DNA from 2 places in the Nonomuraea africana genome. Region 1 is predicted to be linked to the other one. Evidence: riboswitches for the same ligand, from Rfam matches in the RefSeq annotation. Region 1 holds a riboswitch; the other holds the start of a gene.

Evidence for each region. Region 1 has a riboswitch for cyclic di-AMP ahead of H4W81_RS14635 (D-alanyl-D-alanine carboxypeptidase family protein). Riboswitches for the same ligand answer to the same signal wherever they lie in the genome.
Region 2: it holds a riboswitch for cyclic di-AMP, as region 1 does, so the genes downstream of both, H4W81_RS02960 (coiled-coil domain-containing protein) here and H4W81_RS14635 (D-alanyl-D-alanine carboxypeptidase family protein) in region 1, are expected to answer to the same signal.

Annotation. Positions count from the first base shown of each region.
Region 1 is NZ_JADBEF010000001.1:3,091,112-3,094,313, forward strand. It holds gene H4W81_RS14630 (hypothetical protein) at 1-274, shown strand, start outside; gene H4W81_RS14635 (D-alanyl-D-alanine carboxypeptidase family protein) at 647-1,564, opposite strand; cyclic di-AMP (ydaO/yuaA leader) riboswitch at 1,577-1,720, opposite strand; partial or broken gene H4W81_RS14640 (IS701 family transposase) at 2,131-3,202, shown strand, end outside.
Region 2 is NZ_JADBEF010000001.1:651,516-654,717, reverse strand. It holds gene H4W81_RS02970 (DeoR/GlpR family DNA-binding transcription regulator) at 1-79, shown strand, start outside; gene galT (galactose-1-phosphate uridylyltransferase) at 76-1,137, shown strand; cyclic di-AMP (ydaO/yuaA leader) riboswitch at 1,205-1,343, shown strand; gene H4W81_RS02960 (coiled-coil domain-containing protein) at 1,347-2,300, shown strand; gene H4W81_RS02955 (cytochrome P450 family protein) at 2,399-3,202, shown strand, end outside.

The DNA.
Region 1 (3,202 bases):
GATCTGGCCGCGATGGGTGCCGCTGCTGGCGGGCCGCAGGGTGCCGCGCTGGCTGGTCGCCGGGCCTGGATTCGCGGTCGCGGGCGCCCTGCTGGCCTACTTCGGCACCGGGCTGATCCAGATGACGGCCGAGACCATCGACGGCACGCTGGAGGAGCCCGCGTTCATGTGGGTGGCGGTCCCCTCCTACGTCCTGTGGGGCGTCGGCCTGGCCTTCGCCTCCATCGCCTACTACCGGATCACCCGCCCCGCGTGTACGGCATGCGGTCGCTAGTGGTCTTGCGATCAGCCGGTTTCCCGGTCTCCGAAGGCGGGATATCCCGGCAGCGGAGCGACGTCCCATTCTCCGGCGACCTTCCCCAGCAGCAGCCCGACTTGACGATCACGCTGTCGCCGGCGGCGGTCCGGCAGCGCAGCACGGTGCTGCGCGCGCTGCCCCCCAGGTCGACAGGGTCGAACAGCTCGGTATCCAGCAGCTCGCCCGCAGCGCGCGAGATCGGATTCACCGGGGCATCCTGTCACCGCCGGCCAGTCCTCGCACCTGCTTATCTGAAACGAACAGCTGGTCGGTACGGCTTGCCCGGCATGGCATGAACCATCATCAGCCGACAGGGGCGGTCGGCTGATGATCTTTCATTCAGTCCGGTCAGACCTGCCTGCTGGCAGCCGCCCAGTCGAGGAGCGCCTGAGCGGTCTGGAAGCGGCGGCTGGAGCTGGTCTCTCCGAGAATCACCCCGACCAGCCGGCGGCCGTCACGGTCGGCGGCGAAGGCAAGGGTGTAGCCCGCGGCGCGGGTGAAACCCGTCTTCAGGCCGACGGTGCCCGGCGTGCCGAGGAGGCGGTTCGTGTTCCGCCAGGAGTAGGCGCGGTGCTCCGCCGTCTTGGGAACCGAGCGGTACCGGGTGGAGCTGACCTTCCTGATTGTCCCGTTGTCCAGCGCAGCCTGGGCAAGCCGCACCTGGTCACGCGCGGTGGAGTAGCCGCCACCCTTGGCGGGCATCCCGTCGGCGTTGACGTACAGCGTGTCCTTCATGCCAAGCTCGCGGGCATGGGCGTTCATCTTCGCCGTGAACCCGTCGACACCGGGGCCGTACGTGCGGGCGAGCGCATGGGCGGCGTCCGCGCCGGAGGGCAGCATCAGGGCGTACAGCAGGTTCTCCACGGTGAGCCGGTCACCGGCGCGCAGGTACGCCACCGAGGCGCCGCCCCTCGACGCGTAGCGGACGTCCTCAGCGGTGACCTTGACCACGTCCGTCGGTTTGGCCTGCTTCAGCACGGTGTAGGCGGTCATCACCTTGGTGATGCTGGCCACGGGGGTGCGGAGATCGGCCTTCTTGCTGAAGTAGACCTTGCCCGTCTTGGCGTCGATCACGTGGGCCGCGCGGCCGAGCACCGCGGGGGCGTCCGCCGCGACGGACGCAACGTGGGAACGGGAGTCCGGCGCGACCACGGAGCCGGCCTGAGGGGCGGCCTGTGCGGCAGGGCCGACGGCGGTCACGGCGCCTGCGGTGACGGCGACGCCGAGCAGCGCGCGTCCCAGCCAGTTCTTGAGATGCGTGGGCATGAAGGGTTTTGCTCCTAGCTTCCATGCCGCCTACCGGGTTAGCTGACGGGTTCGGGCTGGGAAGTGCCCTACGGACGCAGCCGGGCTGGCGTCCGATTCACCCCAAGGGGAAGTGGGTCCCCGGTTCCGTGGATACGGATTCGGCGGCCGAGCATCGTCCTGCGGGGTGGCCCCGTCAGGAGACGCGCGGTCCGGGCAATGAAATGGCAACGAACGCGTCGACGGTTCGCTGCCCGATGCCCCAAACGTAGCGAAAAGGTCTAAAACACGCAAATAGTAACAACACCCGACAAACCTCGTCACACCTGCCCCAATAGGCACCGTCTCTACCCGGGCGAGACAGCAACAGGGGACCTAGTGACCCCCGAGCCCCCGCCTCACGGGCTCGGCGTCCGGCAGTTTTAGACCTGGCCGGGGTGGTTAATACTCCAGCCGCAGATTGGGATCTTGCTGGGCGGGCAGCACAGCGGGTGATGCCAACGTGCGTACGTAGGCACGTCGCAGAGGAACGACCACCGCTGTGATCATTCAGGTGTGTTGGAACTGAAGATCATGCGGTGGTCGCGATGGCCAGATTAGAACACCTGGACCCCGCTCGTCTGCAGGCTGGGCTGGACGACGCATTCGCGCTGGTAGCAGGCCGGTTCAAACGGCGCGAGCCGCGACTGCGAGCGCGTCGATGCATCGAGGGACTGCTGTCCGGGCTGGAGCGCAAGACCAGTTGGTCGCTGGCCGAATACGCCGGTGAGGCCACGCCGGATGGCATGCAACGCTTGTTCACCAGGCCAAATGGGACGTCGACGGCCTACGCGACGATATACGCGACTACGTGGTCAACCGCCTCGGCCAAGCCGATGGGGTGCTGGTCGGTGATGACACCGGTTTCGAGAAGAAGGGCGCATGCTCAGCCGGGGTGCAACGACAATACACCGGAACCGCAGAAAAGATCACCAACTGTCAGATCGGCGTCTTCCTCGGCTACGCCACCCTTCGTGGCCAGGCCCTCGTGGACCGCGAACTCTACCTTTCTCGCGACTCCTGGATCGCCGATCCGAGCCGATGCGCGGCGGCCAAGGTGCCCGATGAGATCACCTTCGCGACCAAGCCGCAACTCCTGCAAACCATGATCGAGCGAGCCATCACCCACGGCGTGCCGTTCGGCTGGATCACCGCCGACGAGGCCTACGGCGACAACGGGCCGCTGCGCCGCCAACGCCAGCTCAACTACGTCCTGGCCGTCGCTCGCGACCATCACATCACCACCCGCGCGGGCACCATTCGCGCCGACGTCATGGCCGCGAAGATCCCCCGATCCGGATGGCAGCGTCTGTCCTGCGGCCCGGGCGCCAAGGGACAGCGACGCTATGACTGGGCGCTGGTCGCCACCACCAGCCCAGTCCATCACCTGTTGATCCGGCGCTCCATCAGCAAGCCATCCGAGCTGGCCTTCTACCTATGCCACGCCTCTGCTCCAGTGCCTCTGCACCGGCTGGTGGCGGTGGCCGGCACTCGCTGGAGCATCGAAGAATGCTTCCAAACCGGCAAGAATGAAACCGGCCTCGACCACTACCAAGTCCGGCTCTATCCCGCCTGGTACCGGCACATCACCCTGGTCATGTTCGCCTTGGCCTTCCTGGC
Region 2 (3,202 bases), 2.4 Mb from region 1:
CGCGGGCCTACCGGAGGCCGCGCGCAGGGAGCTGGCCGAGCGGGCCGGAGAACTGATCATCGCGGAGGACACGAAGTGAAGCGCACCATCGCGCACATGGCCGACGGCCGAGAGCTGATCTACTTCGATCGGCGCGACGACGCCGACCGGAGCGCGATCGACGAGCGCGAGCTGCCGCCCAGGCCCGTGGCCTCCGAGCTGCGTTACGACCCGCTCACCGAGGAGTGGGTGGCGATGGCGGGCCACCGCCAGACCCGCACCTTCCTGCCGCCCGCCGACGAGTGCCCGCTGTGCCCCTCCACGCCGGGCAAGCTGACGGAGATCCCCGCCTCGTCCTACGACGTGGTGGTCTTCGAGAACCGCTTTCCCAGCTTCTCCACGAATCTCGGCAGCTACGCCGAGGCCGGCGGCCTCAGCGAGGTCCGTCCCGGCGTGGGGCGTTGCGAGGTGGTCTGCTTCGCCTCCGACCACACCTCCTCCTTCTCCCGGCTCACCGACGAGCAGGTCGAGCTGGTCATGGAGGCGTGGGCAGACCGTACGGCGGAGCTGTCCGAGATCCCGGGCGTCGAGCAGGTCTTCTGCTTCGAGAACAGGGGCGCCGAGATCGGCATCACGCTGGCCCACCCGCACGGCCAGATCTACGCCTACCCCTACGTCACCCCCCGCACCCGGCAGCACCTGGCCGCCGCCGCCAAGCGACCTGGCCTCTTCGCAGGGGTGCTGGCCGCCGAGCGGGTCGGCGAGCGCGTGGTCGCCGCCAACGAGCACTGGACCGCGTTCGTGCCCGCCGCCGCGCGTTACCCGTTCGAGGTGCACCTCTACCCGCACCGCCAGGTGCCCGACCTGGCCGCGCTCACCCAGGAGGAGCGCGCCGCGTTCGGTCCGGTCTACACCAGGGTGCTGCGGGCGCTCGACGGGTTGTTCGGGGTGGTCATGCCGTACGTCGCCGCCTGGCACCAGGCCCCCGTACGGCAGGGCCGTGATCTCGCCTATCTTCACATGGAGCTGTTCAGCATCCGCAGGGCGCCGGGCAAGCTGAAGTACCTGGCGGGCTCGGAGTCGGCGATGGGGGCTTTCGTCAACGACGTGCTGCCCGAGGAGGCCGCGCAGCTACTTCGATCACAGGTAGATCACTAATTGATCTCCGCTTGGAGTCGCATTACCGGCGTTTTACTACTAATATCCCTCTGACATCGGCTTTCACAGCCGTTGCACGCCTAATCCCGGGCAAGTCGCCCGGGAGCCGGGGACCCATGCACCTGGGGTGAATCCACGTTCCGTGGTAGGGCCACATCTCCCGCCCGAACCCGTCAGCTAACCCGGTCGGCAGACGGAGAGGATCATTCGTGGCGTCCCCCACGTCTCGTTTCGCCTGCGCCGCCATCGCCGCGCTTTCCCTCGTTCTCGGCACCGCCTCCGTCTCCTCGGCTGACCCCAAGCCGTCGGAGAAGGAGTTGCGGGCCGAGCTGAAGAAGCTCAACACCAAGGTCGACCAGCTCATCGAGAGCTACAACGCCAAGCGGGTCGCGCTGGCCGAGGCGCAGAAGGCGGCCGCGGCGGCCAAGGAGCGCCTGGCCGCCGCCGAGCAGACGCTCGCCAAGGCGGAGAACGTCGCCTCGCAGATCACCGAGATGCGCTACCAGGCCAATGCCCCGGACCTGCCCACCCTTATGTACACCCCCGATCTGACCAGCGCCGCGCTCATGGAACAGCTGAGCGCCGAGCAGAACGCCGTCGTGCAGAACGTCGCCGCCGCCCGCGACGTGCAGAAGCAGGCGGCCACCGAGGCCACGGCCCTGGCCGACGAGATCGACGAGCAGGCCGACCAGGTCGCCGACGATCGGAAGGAGGCCGAGGGCATGATCGACGAGATCGAGAAGAAGCTCCAGAACCTCGTCCCGACCGGTCCCGGCCGTAAGGCCGACGGCAGCTGGGCGCCCGAGCTGCCGTCAGGGTCCGACAACATCACGCCGCGCACCCGGCTCATGCGCGACGAGATCAAGAAGGCCTTCAACCTGCCGTTCGAGGTGGGGTGCTACCGGGTCGACAACAACGGCGAGCACCCGCTGGGGCGCGCCTGCGACTTCATGATGAGCTCGGGCGGCAGCTCCCCCACGGGCGCCAACCAGGCGCTCGGCGACCAGATCGCGGCCTGGGCGCTGAAGAACCAGAGCCGCCTCGGCGTGAAGTACGTCATCTGGCGGCAGCGGATCAACAGCGGCGGCGGCTGGCGCTCGATGTCCGACAGGGGAAGCATCACCGCCAACCACTACGACCACGTGCACATCTCGATGCACTGATCCTTCCTTGCCCGGAGGGGTCGGCAGGCGTACGTTTGACTCGATGACCAGATTTCTCATTCCGGTCACGAGAGGCGACGATGGACACCGTCAACCTGATGGATCCCGCACTGCTGGCCGACCCCTTCAGGGGCTTCTCCAGAGTCAGGGAGGAGGCGCCGATCGCGCGCGCCTCCTTCCCCGGCCAGGACACCCCGGTCTGGCTGGTCACCCGGTACGAGGACGTCAAGACCGTGCTCGGCGACCACCGCTTCGTCAACAACCCGGCCTCCATCCCCGGCGGCGACGTCCCCGACCTGCGCGAGAAGCTCGTCAAGGCCCGCGGGATCCCTGACGAGTACGTCGGCTACCTCACCGACGGCATCCTCGACTCCGACGGCGACGACCATCTCAGGCTGCGCAGGCTGGTCTCGCGGGCCTTCACCGCCAGGCGCGTCGTGGAGATGCGTCCACGGGTGGAGGAGATCAGCGACAGGCTGCTCGACTCGCTGCCCGGCGACCGCGTCGTCGACCTCGTCGAGGAGTACGCCTACCCGCTGCCGATCACGGTCATCTGCGAGCTCGTCGGCATCCCCGAGGGCGACCGCCCGCTGTGGCGCGGCTGGGGATCCAGGATGGTGTCCATGGCGCCAGGCGCCCTGACCGAGCCGCTGATCAGCATGATCGACTACATCCGCGACCTGATCCCGCGCCGCCGCGCCGTGCCCGCCGACGACCTGCTCACCGGGCTCATCAGGGCGCACGACGACGACGAGGACCGCTTCACCGACGCCGAGCTGATCACGATGGTGGTCACGCTCGTCCTCGCCGGGCACGAGACCACCGCGCACCTGATCGGCAACGGCGTCGCAGCCCTGCTCACCCACCCCGACCAGCTGGCCATGCTGCGGGCCGAACCCGAG